3 regions of the Paenibacillus sabinae T27 genome follow, and region 1 is predicted to be linked to each of the others. Evidence: riboswitches for the same ligand, from Rfam matches in the RefSeq annotation. Region 1 holds a riboswitch; each other region holds the start of a gene.
What was found. A riboswitch is a leader RNA that binds a small molecule or an ion and turns the genes downstream of it on or off. The one in region 1 is predicted to bind cyclic di-AMP.
Positions count from the first base shown of each region.

Region 2: it holds a riboswitch for cyclic di-AMP, as region 1 does, so the genes downstream of both, PSAB_RS26635 (NfeD family membrane protein) here and PSAB_RS00140 (3D domain-containing protein) in region 1, are expected to answer to the same signal.
Region 3: it holds a riboswitch for cyclic di-AMP, as region 1 does, so the genes downstream of both, PSAB_RS13530 (APC family permease) here and PSAB_RS00140 (3D domain-containing protein) in region 1, are expected to answer to the same signal.

Region 1 is NZ_CP004078.1:28,997-33,182, forward strand. Features, by position in the region: gene PSAB_RS00135 (TatD family hydrolase) at 1-701, shown strand, start outside; cyclic di-AMP (ydaO/yuaA leader) riboswitch at 899-1,134, shown strand; gene PSAB_RS00140 (3D domain-containing protein) at 1,414-2,571, shown strand; gene rnmV (ribonuclease M5) at 2,733-3,281, shown strand; gene rsmA (16S rRNA (adenine(1518)-N(6)/adenine(1519)-N(6))-dimethyltransferase RsmA) at 3,281-4,165, shown strand.
Region 2 is NZ_CP004078.1:2,736,518-2,740,703, forward strand. Features, by position in the region: gene PSAB_RS12620 (alpha/beta hydrolase) at 1-186, shown strand, start outside; gene PSAB_RS12625 (nuclear transport factor 2 family protein) at 240-707, shown strand; cyclic di-AMP (ydaO/yuaA leader) riboswitch at 1,619-1,804, shown strand; gene PSAB_RS26635 (NfeD family membrane protein) at 1,973-2,509, shown strand; gene PSAB_RS12635 (flotillin family protein) at 2,532-3,953, shown strand.
Region 3 is NZ_CP004078.1:2,946,425-2,950,610, forward strand. Features, by position in the region: partial or broken gene PSAB_RS13525 (ABC transporter ATP-binding protein) at 1-530, opposite strand, end outside; gene PSAB_RS13530 (APC family permease) at 699-2,516, opposite strand; cyclic di-AMP (ydaO/yuaA leader) riboswitch at 2,641-2,796, opposite strand; gene PSAB_RS13535 (disulfide oxidoreductase) at 2,979-3,446, opposite strand; gene PSAB_RS13540 (DsbA family protein) at 3,443-4,186, opposite strand, start outside.

The DNA.
Region 1 (4,186 bases):
CGCGGGCGGTAGAAGCGGGAGTAAGCAAAATGGTCAATGTAGGCTTCAACAGGGAAACGATTCCATCCACGATGAAGCTGGCCGAATCGTATGAATTTATCTACGCGGCGGTGGGCTGGCACCCGCAGGACGCGATTGATATGAAGGACGGGGATCTCGATTGGATCGCCTCGCTCTGCAGCCATGACAAAGTTGTGGCTATCGGAGAAATTGGACTCGATTACTACTGGGATACTTCGCCCAAAGACGTTCAGCATACCGTGTTCCGGCAACAAATCGGGCTGGCTCGGGAGCTGAAGATGCCAATTATTATTCATAACCGGGATGCCCATGAAGATGTGGTCCGTATTCTCCGCGAAGAGAAGGCTTCGGAAATCGGGGGGATCATGCATTCCTTCTCGGGCAGCTGGGAGACGGCCAAAATGTGCCTGGATCTGGGCTTTTATCTTTCCTTCGGAGGACCGATCACGTTCAAGAACGCGCGGGTGCCGAAAGAGGTGTTGGCACAGGTTCCGCTGGACCGTCTGCTGATTGAAACAGACTCCCCTTATCTGACTCCGCACCCCTACCGGGGCAAGCGAAATGAGAGTGCTCATGTCAGGTTGGTGGCAGAAGCTGCAGCGGAAATAAAAGGAATTGAAGTGGAAAAAATAGCTCAAATTACGTATAAAAACTCACTGGAATTATTTGGTATATTGTGAAAACGGGAGAAAAACGGTTAAAAAAGTGAGGATGAACGAAGGATTAAAGTTTTTTAACATAAAAACGGATGTTTATTACAATAATTTAACCTTTTTTTTGCGCTTATCTGGTTGAACTGTGCTTTACAACATGCATCGAAACAGGATATCATCTTGTCAGTGCAGTGAGCTGTTGTTACTGAGACAGCCGCTGATCATAAATCGTCTCGCTGAGTCTCCGTATGGAGAACGGGGGAACCAATATCGCTTTGCCGTATGCCGATAGCCTTACATAACTGTACATCAGGTTGGCGTTGCAAGCTGTATTTGATTTCTTCACGTGGTCTTTGGGGTGAATTTGAAGGCAATCGCCATGAGCGGTTGACCCGAGATAGGGCGTCTCTCTTTCGTCCGAACCCGACAGCTAACCCCGTAAGCGCAAGTAAGAGAGGAAACCTCGTGCTTTGGCCGTTTATTCGGACATTCCAAGAAGCCACGAAAGAGTCCTCTGATTCAGACTCTTTATTTAGGCTTCTTTTTGTTTGACTTAAACGCGGTCGGCCTGTGAACTGTTATATAACAGGCTGAGAATGCCATGCCGGGCAGGCGATTTATGAGCAGGATGCGAGAAGCCGCGATTAGTATCGTGTCCTGTGACAATCTCTTGTAGTTTTGCCTTGAACCTGCAGTTCGGTTTACGGTTCGGGCGGACTATGTAAGGAGGATGTAGATGATGGGCGTATTCCAACCCGAAGTATCCCATGATTCGCAATCATCCAGCAGGTCTTATGCATTACGGCTACGTCTTGAACAGGTTAATTTGCGCACCTGGGCACTTGCAGGCGTAATCGGGGTAGCTATCGCGCTGCTTATTTTTCTCTACGTACACTCTCAAAGCAGCAAACAAATTGTTTTAGAGATAGACGGGCAGACTCGCACGCTGGATACGCGCGAAGCGCTTCTGAGCGAAGCTCTGGCCCAAGAATCCATCTCGTTGAAACCGTATGACAAACTATCTGCGGGTCTTGACGACGAGATCAAAGACGGTGACCGGATTGTAATTGACCGGGCGCAGGAGCTCACTCTGACTGAAAATGGACAGACCAAAAAGCTGTACACGACCGAGGATACGATCGGTCAGGCCATGAATAGTCTGGGCATTACGCTGAATGCTCACGACAAGGTTTTTCCTTCGCTAGACACCGCAATCTCCGCCAAAACGGAAGTCAAGATCATCCGCATCAACAAGCAGGTTGTGAAGCGGACCCAGAGCTTGCCTTTCCGGGTTATCAAGACGGCGGACCCCTCCCTGACCGTAGGGACCGTACGAGTAGCACAGGCCGGCAAGCCTGGCGCCATCATCCAGCATATTGAGAAGACATACCAGGACGGCAAGCTTGTCTCGATGCGCATGGTTGGCAAAGAAGTGCAGACGGTGACCAAGGATAAAGTAATCGCCGTAGGTACGAAAGCCCTGCCCAAAGCCGAAGTAGCGAAAGTATCTTCCGTTAGCAGCACCACTTCCAATAAGACCAATGTCAGAAGCAGCAATGTTGCCAGCAAATCCGGCGTGCAGTTTGAGTACAAAAGACTGATCAAGAACGTTTCGATGACGGCATATTCTTCGGAGGAACCGGGAATCGGCACGCGTACTGCTTCCGGAACACGCGTAACGGAAGGACGGACTATAGCTGTGGATCCTAGTGTGATTCCGATCGGCTGGTGGGTGTACATCGAGGGACTTGGGTTCCGCCGCGCTGAGGATACCGGCGGCGCCATCAAAGGACATAAGATCGACGTTTACTATGATTCACTGAGCCATGCCCGTAGTTTCGGCCGCAAATCGCGTGCCGTGTACGTAATCGGTCCGGTTAGACCGGAGCTGGATTAATCATTTTGCAAAAATGGCGGCAATACGCTATAGTGATGTAAGCTCGTCACTTATATAATTCTAAGCCGGAAAGAAGAGGAGCGAATCCTCTTCTTTTTTTGCTTTTATGTTTTGGTGCAGCAGGCCGGGGATAAGGCCGCTGCGGGAGGAAAAGATAAATCATGATTAAAGAATTGATTGTCGTCGAGGGCAAAAGCGATACCGCCGCCGTCAAAAGGGCGGTCGATGCCGACACGATCGAGACCGGAGGTTCGGCGGTGGACCGACGGGTCATCGCCAAGATCGCACTGGCGGCGGAGCGCCGGGGCGTCATTATTTTGACCGATCCGGATCATGCGGGGGAACGGATACGCAAGATTGTCTCGTCGAAGGTGCCGGGCTGCAAGCATGCTTTTATTCCGGAGGAGGAGGCCACTCTAAAAGGCGATATCGGCGTCGAGAACGCATCGCCGGAGGCGATCCGCCATGCGCTTAAGCATGTGCATACGTCCTTTGAAGGGGCACCGGTGCTGATAGGAATGGATGATCTTCTGGCTGCCGGGATGATTGTGCATCCCCATGCCGCGCAGCGGAGAATGGCGCTTGGGAATGCGCTGGGCATCGGTTACTGCAACGGCAAGCAATTGTACAAGCGGCTGGCGATGTTCGGCATTACGCCCGAAGAGTTCGGAGCTGCGGTGAGGCAAATCGAGCAGGGAGGTCAATCCTAATGAGCGGCAGGGAAGAAATTTCATCCCCAAAAAGGACGAAGGAAATTATCGCGGCCCATGGATTTTCGTTCAAGAAGAGCCTCGGCCAGAATTTTCTCATCGACCAGAATATTTTAAATAAAATTGTAGAGGCGGCGGACCTGAATGAAGGCACGGGCGCTCTTGAGATCGGCCCCGGCATCGGCGCGTTGACCGAGCGTCTGGCGATGTCGGCGGGCGCCGTAACGGCTGTAGAGATCGACCAGCGTCTGATTCCGATTTTGCAGGATGTACTGTCCTCGTATTCCCATGTCAATATACGGCATGCCGATGTGCTTAAAGTCGATCTGCACGAATTGTTCAGAGAAGATTTCTCGGAAGTCAGCAAGGTCAGTGTGGTCGCCAATCTGCCTTACTATGTGACGACCCCGATTCTGATGAAGCTGCTGGAGGAAAGGTTGCCGCTCTCAAACATTGTCGTGATGATTCAAAAAGAGGTCGCCGAGCGGATGGCAGCTAGGCCGGGAGGCAAGGATTATGGCAGCCTGAGCATTGCCGTGCAGTATTACAGCGAGCCGGAGCTGATCTGCACGGTGCCGCACACGGTGTTTATTCCCCAGCCGAATGTGGAGTCGGCGGTGATCCGGCTGAAGATCAGGGAGCGTCCGCCTGTTGAGGTTAAGGACGAGAAGCACTTTTTTGATGTCGTTCGAGCCTCCTTTACGCAGCGGCGCAAGACCATATCCAATAATTTGAAAGCCCGCTTCTTTCCGGGTGAGGGAAGAGAGGCGCTGGAAGCGCTGCTGGCCGAGGCGGGAATTGAACCTTCGCGCCGAGGTGAGACGCTAAGCCTTGCGGAGTATGCGCGCCTTAGCGACGTCCTGTTTGATGCAGGCCGCGTGTAGAGCCTCCTGATCGAATTTCCT
Region 2 (4,186 bases), 2.6 Mb from region 1:
GAGATCTTCCGTTACGGCTCGGAATGGACGCAGCGGGCGCTGAATGGCGATTTCGCTCAAAGACCCGATAAACGCTATTATGTGCATACGGATGGACGTGTCATCGAAGGATCGGCAAATCCGGCATGGTGGCTTGGCGCCCAACCTCCCGAGATCCTTGCGCGGAAACAATCGCCAGAGTCGTAAGCCGGGGCATTCCGGTTGCAGATTCAATATTTCAATGATAAGGAGTGGTAAATATGACGTTCAATCCGGCAGATTATGAAAAGGTGCAGGAAGCTTCACGGGAGATCTTCCATAAGTTTTGCAAATCTTTTTTGGAAAAAGACATGAATCAATTTATTGAGCTGTTTGATGACAATGCGCTGTTCGAGTTTCCTTACGCTCCTAAAGGCTTTACTCAAAAACTTGAAGGCAAGGCTGCCATTTATGAGTATGTTAAAGACTTCCCTCAAAGGTTTGATATCACACGGTTCAGTGAACCAACCTTTCACTTCGCGATGAACCCCAATATCATGATAGTCGAATTCGAAATTGAGGAAGCGCAAGTCCTGACCACCGGCAAGCCTTATCTTCAGAAATATATCTCGGTGATCGAAACGAGAGACAATAAAATCGTACACTACAAAGATTATTGGAATCCGGTAGTAGCGCTTGTAGCGCTTTTGGATGCAGAAACATTGCAGAAAGTATTAAACGAGCAGTAAGGAGTTGAAATGGTGGAGGTGGGGATTAGAGTTGATCGATTATGATTCTATCCCCACTGATAGACATTTTTCTTACGAAGAGACGTCGGCCTGCGGGAAGCAGGAAAGCGCCGGCGCGGAGATTCAGGATTAGCAGCCTGTTCCAATCTTCGCGCCGCAGAGCAGATACAGAGGTGAGTCGTTCCGACGGAGTTGCGGCTATGTACCCAACCGGCTGCCGGGTGCTCCGGAGAATAACAGCCTTGAATGTAAAATTTTCCTTTCGGCATACATCCACCGTATTACTTCTGATATGTCAATGATCTTATATTCGGATTTTTGTTTCTGAAAGTTAATTTTTATATTCTTAATTTCATTTATTCGGTGAAGAACTCCTTCTATGGAAACACTTCCCTTTACTCACCTCAAATGAAGGATGGGATACTGCGATTACCGGCGGGATTCTTGATAAGGAGAAACGGACGATTTTCGACTCTGCGCTCAGCTAAAGACGGTAGAGCAAGGGAGCAGCAACGATTATGTGGTGTGCGGTTAGTCCTGATCTGGAAGGCTTAAGCGGCGTGAAGCCTATGCGGCCGACCTGGAAGCAGCCCGGTGCCTCCGGGAGTTAAGGGATTATATTACTTATTTTACCTATTTTCGGAATAAACATGGATTGTCTCGGCTGCTGCCAACACCGCAAGCATCCTAAGGTTTTATGGTGTTTGCGGCGTTGACTTTGGCCGAATGGGACAGCTTGCGAGAAACGGAGCAAAAATGAGAAAATCATCGGCCGCTTAAGAGAGAAGCCAAAGAATCCGCTTTTATTCATGAAGAGGAGGCATTCTTTGGCTCCTTTTGCCATCTGGAACGTTTTACATTAGACTGCCACAGGCGTAAGATTCAAATCAACAACTGAATATATTGTAACTGTTCTCAAATGGCTGAATTCCGACAATGGGAACGGGGGAACCAATGGTGAATGCGGCTTTCGATCTGATGCTGCCGCTCACTTGGGGTGAATCCTTGCTGCGTGCTGTAAAGCCGCTCTGGCAAGGTAGGGCAATCTCGCTGCCCGAATCCGTCAGCTAACCCCGTAAGCCTCGTAGAGAGAGGATGAGCGCCATGATCAATTAACCGACCACGGAGAGCCCTGCCGCTTCTGTGGTCTTTTTGCTGGGCATTTAGGAAGGGAAGGCGATCTGTATGAGGAATGAAAAATCTTATAACAACGAAAGTTAGAGTGCTTAGGCACTATCTGAACTGCTTGAAAGGGGGGGATTGCTATCGTTACTGTATTTATTGTGTGCTTCTGGGTAGGGTTACTGCTTCTCCTCAGCGGCGGATTTCATGGGCATGGCCTGGCGGGTCATCTGCATGTAGGAGGCAGCGATGCTGGAGGTCCGGGCTTTGTACCCATACTCCCGCTGATGGTGTTTGTCACGGTTTGGGGCGGAACTGGTTATGTGCTAACCCGGTTCAGCGGAATGAAAATACTTGCAGTGGTGCTGATCTGCACCGTGGTTGCCTTGCTGCTGGGCTGTCTGATGTATGCGGTGCTGGACCGGGTGATGACTCGGTATGACAACAGCATGAATGAAATGGATTATGATCCAACAGGGCAACTAGGGTACATCAGTATTTCTGCAGTGGATGGAGCGGTTGGGGAGATGAAATATGTACTGCACGGAACGATGCGCTCCATTGGAGTGCGGGCAGAAACCGGCCAGCAGCTCGCCAAGGGCGACAGGGTGATTATTTTGAAGGTGAAAAAAGGAATGGCGTCAGTAACCCTCTTCGAGAGGGAAATCGAACAATTATAAATAACGGGGAGTGTCGAACCGAATGGTTATTCTTTATTTGATCGCGGCAATTGTTGTTGTTATCCTGCTGGCTTTGTACACTATCGTGAACTCTTATAAAAAGGTTCCACCCAATCAGGCGATGATTGTGTACGGCCTCGGCGGAAAAAGAGTGGTGCAGGGCGGCGGGACGTTCGTCATCCCCGGCTTCCAAAACAATAAGACCATCTCCATGATGCTGATGAGCTTTGATGTCATTCCGGCGCAGGCGATGTTCTCCCGGCAAGGCATCAAGCTCAACTTGGAGGCGGTGGCCCAGATTAAGATCAAAAGTGATCCTACCGCTATTCTGACTGCCAGCGAGCAGTTTATCGACCGGCCGGAAGAAGACCGCGAGACGATTATCCTGCATTCGGTGGAAGGCCATTTGCGCGGCTTAATCGGGCAGTTGTCGGTGGAATCCATACTAAAGACACCCGACGAAATCAACAGCAAGATGCGGGAGACCTGCTCGGAAGACCTCGACAAGATGGGGCTTGAGGTGGTTAGCTTCACCATTAAGAAAATTACCGACGACAAAGGGTATATCGACAATATGGGGGTTCCGGAGATTGAGCGCATCCGCCGCGATGCCAGCATTGCCAAGGCGGAAGCGGAACGCGACATTCTGATCAAGCAGGCCGAGGCGGAGAAAGAATCCTCCATTGCCAAAGCCAATGCGCATCAGGCAACCATTGAAGCGGAAACCGCCGCTCGCGCCAAGGAATCCTTGTTCGAGAAGGAACTGAACATTAAGCAGGCGGACTTTAAGCTGGAGACGGAAGTGAAGAAAGCGCAAGCGGATCTTGCGTACGAATTGCAGCAGAACAAAATTAAGCAGTCGCTGGTTACCGAACAGGTCAAGATCACGCAGATGGAAGCGGAAGCCAACCGGACCGTCCGGGAAATCGAAGTTGAGCTGAGACAGAAGGAGCTGGAGGCAACGGTGATCAAGCCTGCCCAAGCGGAGAACCAGGCTACGATTATGAGAGCGGAAGCAGCCAAGCAGCGGCAAATTCTTGAGGCTGAAGCAGAGGCAGCCACGACGACCAAGCGCGGGCTAGCAACGGCGGAAGCAGAGCTGGCGAAGGGGAAAGTGAGCGCGGAAATTGTTCAACTGGCTGGAGCGGCGGAAGCGGGAGCACTGGAGAAGAAAGCCGAAGCGTACAAACAGTTCACGCAAGCTGCGCTTACAGTGGAATTCTTGAAAGTTCTGCCAGAGCTGGCTGAGAAAGTCGCTGCCCCGCTGGCCAATGTCGATAAAATTACAGTGATTTCCCAGGATGGAGTTTCATCCGGTGTGAACAAAATTACCGGCGATATCGCCAAAATCATGGCCCAGGTTCCCGAATTGACCCAGACGCTTACCGGTATGAACGTGACAGAGGCGCTCAGCGGGCTGCTCGGCCGGGATAAAGAGCAGTAATTCTATAGCTTCGTAAACCAGCCCCGTACAGTGTCAAAAGCTTTCCGCGCTGTGCGAGACTGGTATTATCGTAGACGGCGTGCTTCAGGCGGGATCCACTACTATAACGTCGTACACCCATGGGCAGAGCGAATCGAACGGCCGTCAGGCGCAGGTTGCGGGAATATCCAACATAGATTCAGATATTTTTGTTTTACCGTCTGGAAATTTTTCTTTAGGAATTTTTTTCGTAT
Region 3 (4,186 bases), 2.4 Mb from region 1:
CAAGCTGATGCGCCATATCCAGAAAGGTTGTCGGTTCGTCCAGGAACAGAATATCTGTCTGCTGGACCAGCGCCATGGCGATCCATGCGCGCTGCCGCTGTCCGCCGGACAGGCGCTCAATCGGCCGGTCGCGGAAAGCGTCCATCCCGGTAACCTCAAGGGCGGAGGAAATGATTCTCCGGTCTTCCGCGATAAGCGAGCCGAAGCCCTTCTGATGCGGATAACGTCCGTAGCTCACCAGCTCGGAAACGGTCAAGCCGTCCGGAGCGGTCGGATTTTGCGGCAAAATCGCGAGCTGCCGGGCAACTTCCTTCGTCGATTGGGTATGAATGGATTTACCGTCCAGGAGCACAGTGCCGCTTGTCGGCTTCATCAGCCGGGCCATCGTCTTCAGGATCGTCTTATTTTCCTGAACCGTTGGCTCCTACCAGAGCCGTAATTTTCCCTGTCGGCACAGACAGGTTGAGATCCTTGACAATTATCGATTCCGCGTAGCCGATATTTAATGGATTCGCATGCAAACGTTCCATCGTTAGCCATTCACCCCTTAATCTTGTCAACTCAAATGATAATGATTATCCTTTTACGTGTCATGCATAGTAATGGCAGCGCCCTGCTTGTACTTAGTACATACAAAAAAAGCTGCCGCCAGAGACATTTTCCAGCAGCAGCTTTCCGCTAGCGGGCAGATCGCCCGGTTATTTATTCAAGTGATAAGGAACCGTTGCAACGACAATATCCTTGTGGTTCATGAGATAGGTCCGGATAAATACGCTCGTCTGGTTATGCAGTATTGCCTGCCACCAGTGCTTCGTAATAAACTGCGGAATCAGAATCGTAATATGATCGGTCGCAGCATTCTTCCATTCCACTGTATCAATAAATTTAACCAGCGGACGCATGACGCTGCGGTACCGGGAACGAAGCACGATTAAGCGTACGCCGGGGTTCCATTCTTCCCACTTGGCCTCCATCTTGCGGATTTCTTCTTCGTCAAAGCCAACATAGACAGCCACCACATTGTCGGTCAGGGATTTGGCATAGCTGATCGAATTCAGCACCGCGCGCGTCACGGCCGATACCGGAATCACAATCGTGCTTCCTTTAATACACGGCTTATCCTTATCCAGCTGAATCCGGAGCTCGTCTGCGGTGTTCTGATAGTGACGATGAATGCGGAAGAAAATCAACATAACGATTGGTAAGAAGATAAAGGCCACCCATACGTTTGCGAATTTGGTAATCACAAATATCAGCGTAATGGTCAAGGTGGTCAGCATGCCGACCGTATTCACGGCGAACTTCGCCTTCCAGCCCGCTGGCTTCAGCTTCTTCCAGCGGATCATCATCCCAAGCTGGGACAGCGTGAACGGAATAAATACGCCGACAGCATACAGCGGAATCAGGTTACCCGTCTCACCGTGGAACGCTGCCACGAGGAGCGCTGAGGCCACGCCAAGGAAAATAATGCCGTTGGAGAAGCCAAGGCGGTCGCCGCGAACCATAAAGGCATGCGGCAGGTATTTGTCTTTAGCCAGCATGAACGACAGCAACGGGAAGGCCGAGTAGGCCGTGTTGGCCGCCAGGAACAGGATCACCGCAGTGATCGCCTGAATGAAATAATACAGGACCCCACGTCCGAAGGTCGATTCGGCAATTTGCGAAACCACCGTTTCCTTGACGTTCGGGGTAATGCCGTACCAGTAAGCCAGCAGCGTAATGCCGGTGAACATGAATCCAAGAATCGTCCCCATCATAATGAGGGTTTTTGCGGCATTTTTTTCCGCAGGGACCTTAAAGTTTGGAATGGCATTGGATACCGCTTCGACACCGGTCAGGGCTGAACAGCCGGAGCTGAAAGCCTTCAGCAGCAGGAACAGGCTGACATTGGATACCGCAGTTCCGATTTCAGGCACGGAAGCATTACCGCCGCTTATAGCAAATTTGATCAGCCCGGAGACAATCAGAACAACGATGGACAAGACGAACAAATATACCGGTATGGCAATGAAAGATGCCGACTCGGTTACGCCGCGAAGATTGATAATGGTTAAAATAATGATTACCGTCACTGCGATGGCAACGGAATGTTCATGCAAACTCGGAAATGCAGAAGTGATTGCATCCGTACCAGCCGAGGCGCTAACAGCAACCGTCAGGATGTAATCCACAAGCAGTGAACCGCCTGCGAGCAGTCCCGTGGAAACGCCGAGATTATCCTTGGCTACGATATAGGCTCCCCCGCCATGAGGGTAAGCGAAAATCGTCTGCCGATAAGATAAAATCAGAATTGCCAGTAGTCCCAATACCGCGAGGGCAATCGGTAATGAATACCAGATAGCCGTAAAACCTGCTGCTACCAGCACAATCAAAATCTGTTCCGTTCCGTAAGCGACCGACGACAGTGCGTCCGACGACAGAACGGCTAGTGCCTTCACTTTGGTTAACTTTTCGTTGTCAAGTTCGGTTGATTTTCTGGGACGACCGATCAATAGTCGTTTTACTCTGCTTACCATTTGGATACAGTTCCTCTCTTTTGTGAGTTGAAACGGTAGTACCGCGCGCCGTTTTCAGTGGTGGATTTTCATAAATAAGGGCACAAAAAAAAGCATACGGAAATGACCGCATGCTTATGCATGATCATTATCCCACTGTTGCTTACGAGGTTAGCTGGCGGATTCGGGCTGTGGAAGCCCTACGGTCCGAAGGTTCGGTACCGATTCACCCCGTTGGCCGTCTAAGCGGTCAAGTTGGTTCCCCCGTTTTTCCATCTGGAAAATTCAGCGCATATTCAACTTCTCACAAGGTCTAATATTAGTCCATAATGCCATGACCGTAAACAGTGAAAATGATGAAAAAGAATTGAAAAACGGACCAATTCACGCAAATTCTCTTCAGGAGATATTAATGTCGTTCATTATCTTGTATTATCCCTGCAGCACGGGTTTTTATGTCCATTGAAGAAAAAAACTTGCGCGTTATACTTGGTTTCCGTCCTCCGCCTCTTCCGTTTCCGCCTCCTCCTCACGTTCTCTGGCGTTCCACAGCAGCAGGACAATAAGAATAAAAGCCGTCAGCGCAAGCAGCGGAATTGTCACAAATCCGAAAAAATTCAGGTAATCTTTCGTGCATGGAACACCGACTGTACAAGGAAGAACTTTGCCTAGCGCCGGAATTTTCTGCTCCGCGTAATGATACAGCGATATGCTGCCACCAATGGCACACAGCGGAAGGATATAAGAAATAATCTTCTTATCATTCCGGTAAGTCGCGATGCCGAGAAGAATCACCTGAGGGTACATGAAAATCCGCTGGAACCAGCAGAGCTTGCATGGCTCATATTTCAACACCTCGCTTAAATAGAGGCTGCCGGCTGTGGCAACCAGGGATACAAACCAGGCCAGGTAGAGACCATGCCGACTCAAGAAGCCGGAGAATGCTTTCATTCTGTCTCAACCGCCTTGGACGCCGTTTCAATCGCTTTGACGATCGCTTCAAGATTGAAAGGCTCATTGGTCTTTATACCATTAATAAACAGCGAGGGTGTGCTTGTAACATGGTTGTTCTCCGCAATCGCGTTATCGTCCGCCAGCTCATCGGCATAGGTCCGTTCCTTAATATCCTTGCGCAGCAGATTGTAATCGATGTCAATCTTCTCTTTTTGCGCAAGCTCTACCAAGAAATCCTCCGTCGCCCACTCGGTATTCTCGTCCCCCTGATTAGCGTACAGGGCATCGTAATATTTCCAGAACGCTTCGCTGTTCTGATGGTAAACTGACAGCGCCGCGAATGAAGCGGTCTTGGAATCAGGCCCGAGAAAGGACATATTGACAAAATACAAGGCAGCTTTGCCTTTGTCGATGTAATCCTCTACAAGCTGCGGCTTGACTTCACCGGAGAACCGGGCGCAGGCCGGACATTTAAAATCTCCAAATTCCACCAGTTTTACTGGCGCATCCGCCGCTCCAAGCCTTGGGAGCTTATCGTACGGAAAGGATACCGGACTCGCGGGACTCCCGGGGCTGCCCGTATTTTTGGAAGCTAGTACAAACATCGCGGCAAAAAGAACCACTACGAGCAGTATCCCAACCGTTAATAGGATGACCGTCTTCTTCTTTTGCCGTTGCAGCTGGGCCTTGCGTCTTTCCTGGATCGAGGCCGAGGAGGCCCGGGTGCTTTGTTTCGG